Regions from separate parts of the Streptomyces sp. NPDC014623 genome, predicted to be linked through region 2. Evidence: riboswitches for the same ligand, from Rfam matches in the RefSeq annotation. Region 2 holds a riboswitch; the other holds the start of a gene.

Evidence for each region. Region 2 has a riboswitch for cobalamin ahead of ACF1FZ_RS32095 (cobalamin biosynthesis protein). Riboswitches for the same ligand answer to the same signal wherever they lie in the genome.
Region 1: it holds a riboswitch for cobalamin, as region 2 does, so the genes downstream of both, ACF1FZ_RS15770 (ABC transporter substrate-binding protein) here and ACF1FZ_RS32095 (cobalamin biosynthesis protein) in region 2, are expected to answer to the same signal.

What each region holds. Positions count from the first base shown of each region.
Region 1 covers NZ_JBIBZU010000008.1:204,846-209,699, reverse strand. Annotated here, with positions in the region: gene ACF1FZ_RS15780 (acyl-CoA dehydrogenase) at 484-2,334, shown strand; gene ACF1FZ_RS15775 (hypothetical protein) at 2,331-2,501, shown strand; cobalamin riboswitch at 2,581-2,768, shown strand; gene ACF1FZ_RS15770 (ABC transporter substrate-binding protein) at 2,799-3,872, shown strand; gene ACF1FZ_RS15765 (FecCD family ABC transporter permease) at 3,869-4,854, shown strand, end outside.
Region 2 covers NZ_JBIBZU010000029.1:50,508-55,361, reverse strand. Annotated here, with positions in the region: gene ACF1FZ_RS32105 (putative cobaltochelatase) at 1-1,056, opposite strand, end outside; gene ACF1FZ_RS32100 (cobyric acid synthase) at 1,053-2,777, opposite strand; gene ACF1FZ_RS32095 (cobalamin biosynthesis protein) at 2,774-3,718, opposite strand; cobalamin riboswitch at 3,847-3,978, opposite strand; gene ACF1FZ_RS32090 (hypothetical protein) at 4,129-4,353, opposite strand; gene ACF1FZ_RS32085 (anion permease) at 4,366-4,854, opposite strand, start outside.

The DNA of each region.
Region 1 (4,854 bases), on a different contig from region 2:
CTACCTGGGCCTGGGCGCCGCAGGACCCAGCGAGAACGACCTCCCGCACCGTCGCGTCGGCGTGTCCGGGAGGGCTACCGCCCTCTCCGTGCAGTCGCTCGCCCTGCACCTCGTCGGGGCAACCGGCGGCCTGGTGGTCGGCGTGCCGCCGGCCGGAACGCTGCTGTGGGCCGGGCGCGCCGCCCCCGCTCCGCCGGCCGCTCCCGTCGTCGCACCCGAGCGGGGCGGGGGCCGGTCCGCTGCTCCGTACGGACGGCCCGGACCGAGCCCGGCCCCGCCGTCCGGGGGCTGCCCGAAGCAGAAAGCGAGCTCCCTCGGCCGGGGTGCGGGCCCTTACGGACGGCGGCAGAGCCCCCACCTGGGCCGCCACGGCCGGCCTCGACGTCGAGGAGGAGCCGGAAGAGGCGTTGACCAGCGCACCGGTCCCGGAGAGCCGAGCACCTCCAGGGTGTCCTAGTCCGTACCCCGGTCGTTCATTTCGTTATGACCGTGACCCTTACCGACATCGACCCACCGTCCACCACCGAACTGCTGACCGAGGCCCTCCTCGGTCCGGACCACCGCCGCGAGCACGGATTCTGGCAGCGGCTGATCAGCACAGAACCGTTCCGCCGCCCTGCCGGCGGAACGCCCGAAGAGCGACTGGACCTCGCCTACGACCGGTTGCGGATCCTCAACCAATCACTCGACAGCGGGGCACGCCTCGCCGCCGACCCACGCGCGCTGGCCGCCCTGCACGCCTGGCTGGGCCCGGTGGACCCCGCACTCACCACCGTGGCGGGCATCCACTACAACCTCTTCCTCGGCAGTCTCCTCGACCACGGCTGCGTCGTCCGTCGCGATCTGTCCGACTACCTGACGATGCGGCGCATCGGCACCTTCCTGTGTACCGAGGTGGCGCACGGCAACAACGCGTCCGCCATGGAGACCACCGCGACGTACGACCGTGAACGGGACGGATTCGTCCTGCACACCCCGAACGCGGGCGCGCAGAAGTTCATGCCCAACACCAGTCCGGCGGGCGGAGCGAAGTCCGGGCTGGTCGCCGCACGCCTGGTGGCGGACGGGTCCGACCACGGGGTACGCCTCTTCCTGGTACCGCTCACCGACGAGGCACAGGCGCTGCCGGGTATCCGGGTACGGCGGCTCCCCGCACGGATGGGCAGCCCGGTGGACCACTGCCTGACCTCGTTCGACCGGGTCTTCGTCGCCCGGGACGCCCTGCTGGAATCCGGCGAGGAGGGCGACAGCCCGGGGGAGTTCAGAACAGGTCCCGGAGACAGGCGGCGACGCTTCCTGACCTCGATCGGGCGGGTCACCCCCGGCCGGATCTCCATGAGTGCCTGCGCGGCGGGATCGGCCCGCGCGACCCTGGCAGTCGCCGTGCGCTACGGCGGACACCGGCTGATCTCGGGGGGCCGGGGCAAGCCGCTCGTGCCCGTCAACGCCCACCGGTCACACCACGGACCGCTCGCTTCGGCCATGGCCACGGTCTTCGCCATGAGCCTGCTGTACCGCAGGGCGCAGGAGCGCTGGGAAGCCTGTACGGACGCGGGCGGCCGGACGGAGGCGGGGAGGCTCGTCGACGTCGCCAAGGCATGGATCACCTGGCGGGCCCGTGAGGTGATCGTCGAGAGCCGCGAACGCTGCGGCGCGCAGGCGCTGCTGGAGAACAACGGCATGACCGAACTCGTCACGGGCGTGGAAGGAGCCATCACCGCCGAGGGCGACAACATCGCCCTCTGCGTCAAGGTGGCGGCCGACATGCTCCTCGCCGCCGAACCGGGCAGCGAGAGCGCCCCGGACCGGGACCCGGGCACCGGTGACCTGACCGACCCGCGTTTCCTCGGCCGGCTCCTCGCCTCGGTCCAGGACATCTGGTTCGCACGGGCCAGGACCCGCGCCCTGAGGGCGCCCGACAGTGACTCCCTCGGGCGGTGGAACGCGGCCTCGGGCCCCGCCCTGCGCGGCGTCGAGGCCTTCGCGTACCGGCAGGCCGCAGAGGCGTACGCCGAGGCCCGCGCCGCGCTGCCCGAAGGGGCGGCCCGGGACCGGATGGGCGAGCTGGAGCGGCTGTTCGCCGTCGAGTGGGTGGCTCGTAACAGCGGCGATCTGCTGGCCGCCGGACTCCTGAGCGGTGACCAGGTCGACGCCCTGCCGGAGTTTGCCGAGGAACTGATCGCGGCTGTCGCCGCCCACGCCCCGGAACTGGCCGACTCCTTCGCCCTGCCCGAGGAACTGCTCGCCGACTGGCCGATCGCCGGAGCCGGGTACGCGGATGCGTACGACGACTCCCGGGGCCCCTGGAAGACCGGCCCGGAGGCCACCCGATGAGCACGGCGAACAGGGAACGGACGGTGTGCGGGCGCCTGGGCGAGCGCCTGGAGATCCTGGGTCTGCGCACCGTGCTGCTGGCCTACTGGGGCACCGCGTCCGTGTGCGCCCGCCGGTGCGGGAAGCCGCAGACGGGCGGCGGCGAATCGGTTCACCACAAGCGCTGACCCGTCCGACGGCCTGCCGGTACGGAGGAGCGGCCCTCCTCGGTACCGGCAGGCCCCCCAAGGGCGCCGACAGGCCGCGTGATAGCTTGCAGGCGCCAGTCACACTCCACGTGGAGTCAGGGAATCCGGTGAGAATCCGGAGCTGACGCGCAGCGGTGAGGGGGACGGGCGGGGCCACGGCCACTGGGACACCCTCGGGTGCACCGGGAAGGCGCCCCGTCCGGACGAACCCGAGTCCGAAGACCTGCTGGCAACCGTTTCCGTACCGGGAGCGGAACACCGTAGCGGGCTTCGCGCATGAGCCCTGGGACGCCGAGGGAATCCGTGCCGCGCATAACCAGCACCGTACGCCGAACCGCTTTGCTCATCACGGGACTTGTCGTCCTCACGGCCTGCGGCGGTGGCGTGAGCCCCCCCGACGGCGAGACACGGGAGGCCGCAGCCGCCGGGTTCCCCGTGACACTGGAGAACTGCGGCCGCACGGTGACCGTCGACGCGCCACCGCGTCACGCCGTCTCCCTCAACCAGGGATCGACGGAGATCCTGCTCTCCCTGGGCCTCGCCGGCCGGCTCGCCGGAAGCGCGACCTGGACCGACCCCGTGATGAAGGGACTGGAGAAGGACGAAGCGACCGTGCCCCGGATCGCCGAGAACCAGCCCTCCTCGGAGAAGGTCCTCGCCGAGGAACCTGACTTCGTCAGCGCCTCGTTCGAATCCACCCTGGGAAAGGGAGGTGTGGCATCCCGTGACCGGTTCGCGGAACTGGGCGTACCGACGTACCTCTCGCCCGCCGACTGCGTGGGCAAGGACAACCACGGCAGCAGCGACGGCTCCCGCACCGAACCGCTGACCATGGATCCCGTCTACGGCGAGGTACGCGACCTGGCCGAGGTGTTCGGCGTCCCGGAGCGGGGCGAGAAGCTGATCACGAGCCTCGAAGGCCGCATCGACAAGGCGGCGGCGGACATCGACGCGTCCGACGCCACCCTGCTCTACTGGTTCGCCAACGCCGAGGCTCCCTACCTCGCGGGCTGCTGCGGCGCCCCCGGCATCATCACCGAAGCACTCGGCGCGAAGAACGTCTTCGACGACACGCACGAGGAATGGCCGCAGATCAACTGGGAGACGGTCGCCGACCGCGACCCCGACGTGCTGGTCATCGGTGACCTGACCCGCACGTCGCAGACGGCCGAGAGCGCCGAGAAGAAGATCGAGTTCCTGGAGTCCAACCCCGCCACGAAAAATCTGGACGCCGTCCGGCACAAGCGTTATGTCCTGCTCAGCGGCCAGGCCATGAATCCGACCATCCGGACCGTGGAGGGCGTCGAACGCGTCGCGGCAGGGCTGCGCTCGTTCGGACTCGCAAGGTGACGAAGACCGACCATGCGCCGGACGTACGCGGGGCCCGGCAGCCCGCGCCCCGGGCGGACGCCGGAGCCCGGCTCCTGCGCGACGGCCTCCTGTGGGGCGTCGGCGTCGCTCTGCTGCTCCTGTCCGTCGCGGTGGCCGTCACGATCGGACCCGCCCGCATCTCCGTCCCGGACGTGTGGTCGGCGGTGGCCTCGCACCTCGGCCTCGGTGACGGGCGGCTGACCCCGGTCCGGGACGGCATCATCTGGGACCTGCGCATGCCCCGCACCCTGCTCGCCGCGGTGTGCGGGGCCGGACTCGCGGTGTGCGGCGCCGTGATGCAGTCACTGCTGCGCAACCCGCTCGCCGACCCGTTCGTCCTCGGCGTCTCCTCGGGTGCGTCCACCGGTGCGGTCGTGGTCGTGGTCCTGGGCGTCGGCGGGGGAGCGGTGTCCGTCTCCGGCGGTGCCTTCGCCGGGGCGCTGTGCTCGTTCGCGCTCGTCCTGCTGCTCAGTCACACACTCGGCGGATCCACCGACCGGGTCGTCCTCTCCGGCGTCGCGGCCATGCAGCTCTTCTCCGCGCTCACCTCCTTCGTCGTGATGACCGCGGCCGACGCGGAGCAGACCCGGGGTGTGCTCTTCTGGCTGCTCGGTTCGCTGAGCGGGGCAGGCTGGACCGACGTGTGGATGTGCTCCGCCGTACTGGCGGCGACCCTGACGATCTGTCTCGGCCATGCCCGTACCCTCGACGCCTTCGCCTTCGGCCAGGACGCCGCGGCAGCCCTCGGGGTGCACGTGGCCCGCACCCGGGTGGTGCTGCTCTGCACGACCGCGCTGCTGACCGCCGCCCTCGTCAGCTCGGCGGGCGCCATCGGGTTCGTCGGACTCGTTCTGCCGCATGCCGCCCGGGCGCTGACGGGGGCCGGGCACCGGAGGTTGCTCCCGGTGACCGTGCTCGCCGGAGCGGTCTTCCTGGTCTGGGCCGACACCCTGGCCAGGAC
Region 2 (4,854 bases):
ACCGGGCCCGTCGGGGTCCGGATCGTCGTCACCCCGGCCGTCCTCGTCCTCCGCGTCCCGGAGGGCCTCGTCCAGCTTGTCCTCGTCCAGCCCGGGCGCATCGAACGGATTGCGCCGGCGCCGGTGGGGGAGTGCCAGGAGCGCGGCCTGCCGCACGTCGTCCGCGACGACCTCCTCACGCCCCGCCCACGCCGCCAGCGCCGTCGCCGTGCGGGCCATGACGATGTCGGCTCGCATCCCGTCGACCTCGAACGCCGCACACGTCGCCGCGATCTGCCGCAACACGCCGTCGCCGAGCACCACACGGGGGAGCAGGGCGCGCGCGGCGACGATCCGCTCCCGCAACGCGGCCTCCTCGTCGGCCCACCGCGCGGCGAAGGCGGCCGGGTCGTCGTCGTGGGCGAGCCTGCGCCGCACGACCTCGACGCGCAGGTCCGTCTCACGCGAGGCGGCCACCTCGACGGTCAGCCCGAAGCGGTCCAGCAACTGCGGCCGGAGCTCGCCCTCCTCCGGGTTCATCGTCCCGACCAGCAGGAAGCGGGCCGCGTGACGGACGGAGACGCCCTCACGCTCGACGTAGGAGGCGCCCATGGCCGCCGCGTCGAGCAGCAGGTCCACCAGGTGGTCATGAAGGAGGTTGACCTCGTCGACGTACAGGATCCCGCGGTGGGCCTCGGCGAGGAGACCCGGCTCGAAGGCCTTCACACCCTCCGAGAGGGCCCGTTCGATGTCGAGCGCCCCGACCAGCCGGTCCTCCGACGCGCCGACCGGAAGCTCCACGGTCCGCGCCGGACGCGACACGCCCGTACCCGTCTCGTGGGGGCCGTCGGGGCACGCCGGATCAGGCGCTGCCGGCTCGCACGAGAAGCGGCACCCGGCCACGACGGCGACCTCGGGCATCAGCGCGGCGAGCGCCCGCACGGCGGTGGACTTGGCGGTGCCCTTCTCACCCCGGACCAGGACCCCGCCGACGGCGGGACTGACGGCGTTGAGCAGGAGCCCGAGCCGCAGATCGTCCTGCCCCACGATGGCGGTGAAGGGATACGGCGTACTCACAGGGCCTCCTCGTTCACAGAAACATCGGTGCCGGCCCCGGGATCCACCCGGGCTTCCGGAGTGCGGGGCAACAACTCGGGCCCGTGCGGGTCCCCCCGGTCGAGGTCCGGGGGAGTCCGAGGGCCGGGGTCCGGGGCGGAGCCCCTGTCACGGGAAGGGGCGGGGCGGGGGGACAGCCCCGCCGCAGGCGCCTTTGCGCCCGGCGCCTCCGGCACCGGCGGCGCGCCGGGCGGGAGGAACGGCAGCCCCCCGGGCACGCCGGTCTCGATCAGCCGCCACAGCGCGTCGGTGTCCGCGTGTTCCTCGATCAGGTCCCCCAGCCGGTCCAGCTGTTCCTCCCGCAACGCCCCGAAACCCGTGTCGGGCGCCGCCGTGAACCGCCGTCCCGCGGCCCGCGCCACCTCGCCCAGGAACGCGCGCCGGAACGCGTCGCTCTCCAGCGACCCGTGCCAGTGCGTCCCCCAGACCGAACCCACCCGGCACCCGTCCAGGAACGGCTCGCCGCCGCTCACCTCGGCGACCCCGTGATGGATCTCGTACCCCTCCACCGTCTCCCCGAGCGCCGATCCCACGGGCCTGGCCAGGACCTTCTCCCGGCCGAAGCGGACCCGTACCGGCAGCAGACCGAGTCCCTCGACCAAGCCGGCCCGCGACTCCACGTCGTCCTCGATGCGCTCGCCCAGCACCTGGAAGCCGCCGCAGATCCCCAGCACCGGCCGCCCCTCGGCGGCCCTCCGCAGCAGCGCGCCGGCCAGTCCCCGCTCGCGCAGCCACGCCAGCGCCTTCACGGTGCCCCGCGTCCCGGGCACGATCACGAGGTCCGCGTCGGTGAGCTCCTCCGCCCGGTCCACGAACCGCACGACCACACCCGGCTCGGCCGCCAGCGCGTCCACATCGGTGAAGTTCGACATCAACGGGACGGCGCACACCGCGACCCGCAGCACGTCCTCGCCGTGCGGCGGCGCCACGACCGACTCCCGTACGGCGCCGCGCATCGACACCCGCAGCCCGTCCTCCTCGTCGATGCCCAGGCCATGGGCGTAGGGAAGCACCCCGTACGTCGGCCGCCCCGTGAGCCCCAGCAGCATGTCGAGACCGGGCTCCAGCAGTGACACGTCACCGCGGAACTTGTTGACGAGGTACCCGGCGACCAGCGACTGGTCCTCGGGGCTCAGCAGCGCCGTCGTACCGAAGAACGAGGCGAACACACCGCCCCGGTCGATGTCGCCGACCACCAGCACGGGAAAGCGCGCGGCCCGCGCGACACCCATGTTCACGATGTCCGTGCGCCGCAGATTGATCTCGGCCGGACTGCCCGCCCCCTCGCAGATCACCGCGTCATAGGTGGCCCGCAGCTGCTCCAGACAGTCCACGACCGTCCCGAGGAGGGCTTCCTGCCGCCCCCCGTGGTAACCGCGCGCACTCATCTCGCCGACCGGCTTCCCCATCAGGACGACCTGGCTCGACCGGTCACCGCCGGGCTTGAGCAGCACCGGGTTCATCAGCGCGGACGGCTCCACCCGGGCGGCCTGCGCCTGCATCGCCTGGGCGCGGCCGATCTCCGCCCCCTCCCGGGTGACGAACGAGTTCAGCGACATGTTCTGCGCCTTGAACGGCGCGACCTTCACCCCCCGGCGCACCAGCCACCGGCAGATCCCGGCCGTGACGACGCTCTTGCCCGCGTCCGAAGTGGTCCCCGCGACCAGCAGTCCGCCGCTCATCCGGCTCTCCGTCCCATGGCCAGCCGCCCCGCCGCGCACACGGCGAGGGCCAGCACACTCACCCGGCGCGACAGCCGCACCGCGCGTTCGATGTCCGTGACCCGCACGTCCCGGCCGGCCTCGCCGTTGAGCACCGGCCGGTGCTCGACCCGCCCGCCGTACGCGAGGGTGCCGCCGAGCCGTACCCCGAGCGCTCCCGCGAACGAGGCCTCCACCGGGCCCGCGTTGGGGCTGGGGTGCCTGCCCGCGTCGGCCCGCCAGGCCCGGACGGCCTCGCGGGGGCGCCCCCCGGCGGCCACGGCCAGCACCGCGGTGAGCCGGGCCCCGGGCCAGCCGGCGACGTCGTCGAGCCGGGCCGAGGCCCAGCCGTAGCGCCGGTAGCGGGGCGACTTGTGCCCGACCATCGCGTCGAGCGTGTTGACGGCCCGGAAGCCGACGAGCCCGGGCACTCCGCCGAGCGCGCCCCACACAAGGGCTCCCACGACGGCGTCGGAGGTGTTCTCGGCGACGGACTCCACCACCGCACGGGCGATCTGCTGTCCGTCCAGGGCCTGCGGATCGCGGCCGCACAGATGCGGCAGCCGCTCCCGGGCCAGCTCGATGTCCCCGGCGGCCAGTGCCCCGCCGACGGCGCGCGCCTCGCGCCCCAGCGAGGTGCCCCCGACGACCGACCAGGTGGCGGCGGCGGTCAGCGCCACGGCGGCGGCGGGACGGTTCCGTACGGCGCGGGCGGCCAGCGCGGCGGCGCCCGTGGCGCCGCCGGCGCAGACGAGCGTGTGCAGGGCGCCCCAGCCGCGGTGATCGCGCCACAGCCGGTTCTCGGCGCCCGCCGCGGCGCGCCCGAAGGCGGCGACGGGGTGGCCCCGCCGGGGATCACCGAGCAGCAGGTCGCCGACCAGGCCGGCGGCGGCGCCGTACGCGAAGATGCGGTCGGCTCGCACCGCTCAGCCGGCCGTCGCGCCTCGACGGGGCTTCGAGGCAGGTGGTGCAGCGACCGACACGGGGCAGCCAGGCATGACGTATGTCCTCACTCAGGGTCCGCGCCCTGGTTCGACGTGACCGGCGACGAGAGTCTCCTGGCTCCCGGATCCGCAGTTCCCCCCCGGCCTTCCAGTCCGCGGTGGCGGACCGTGACTTCCGTACGGAGGCTGCTCCCCGGTGACAGTGGCGGGACCGCGCCGGACTCGCACCGGCTTCCTCTCCTGTCGCCGTAAACGGCTCCGGCAGTCCACCATGCCCCACGAATGCCCGTCAACCTGCCGTTGACCTGCGGGGCTTCGGTGTGCTCAGACGCACACCGGGCCGGACACACGTGGTGTGTCCGGCCCGGTGGGTGTCCACGTGGGAGCGGTCAGGCGACGATCAGATAGATCCCGTACGCGACCGCCGCCACGCACAGCCCGAAGCAGGCGTACGCGCCGGTGCGCACCAGGACGCCGGCACCGCCGGCCCCCTGCGCCGTGGGGACCTGCTTCGCCAGGCCCGTGATGCCGAGGGTGAAGAGGCCGACCAGTGCGACGGTGACCACGAGGCTGACGCCGAAGACGGATGCGAGAGCTGCCCAGTCGATGTTCATGCGGATCTGTCCTTACACCGTGGCCGGGTCGGCCGGGGTTCCGGCCGTGGGAACCGGGGCCGGGATGGTGGTCTTGAGGTCCGGCGGGAGGGTACCGGCGGGCGGCGGGCTGACCGCCGAGATGGCGGTGGTGACGATGCCCGCGGGCTCGGTGTCCGCGTTCACGTTGGTGTGGTCGACCGGCTTGCGGCGCGACAGCAGCCAGATGGCGGCGGAGCCGGCGACGAGGATCACGGCGACCACCGCGACACCCCAGGGGCCCTGCTTGGTCAGGAACTCGGCGCCCGCCCCGATCAGACCGGCGGCCGGCAGGGTCAGGCCCCACGCGACGAACATCCGGGTGGCGGTGGACCAGCGGACCGTGCCGCCCTTGCGGCCGAGACCCGCGCCCATGACGGCCCCGGAGCACGACTGCGTGGTGGAGAGCGAGAAACCGAGGTGCGAGGAGGCCAGGATGACCGTGGCCGCGCTCGTCTGGGCCGCGAAGCCCTGCGGCGGGCG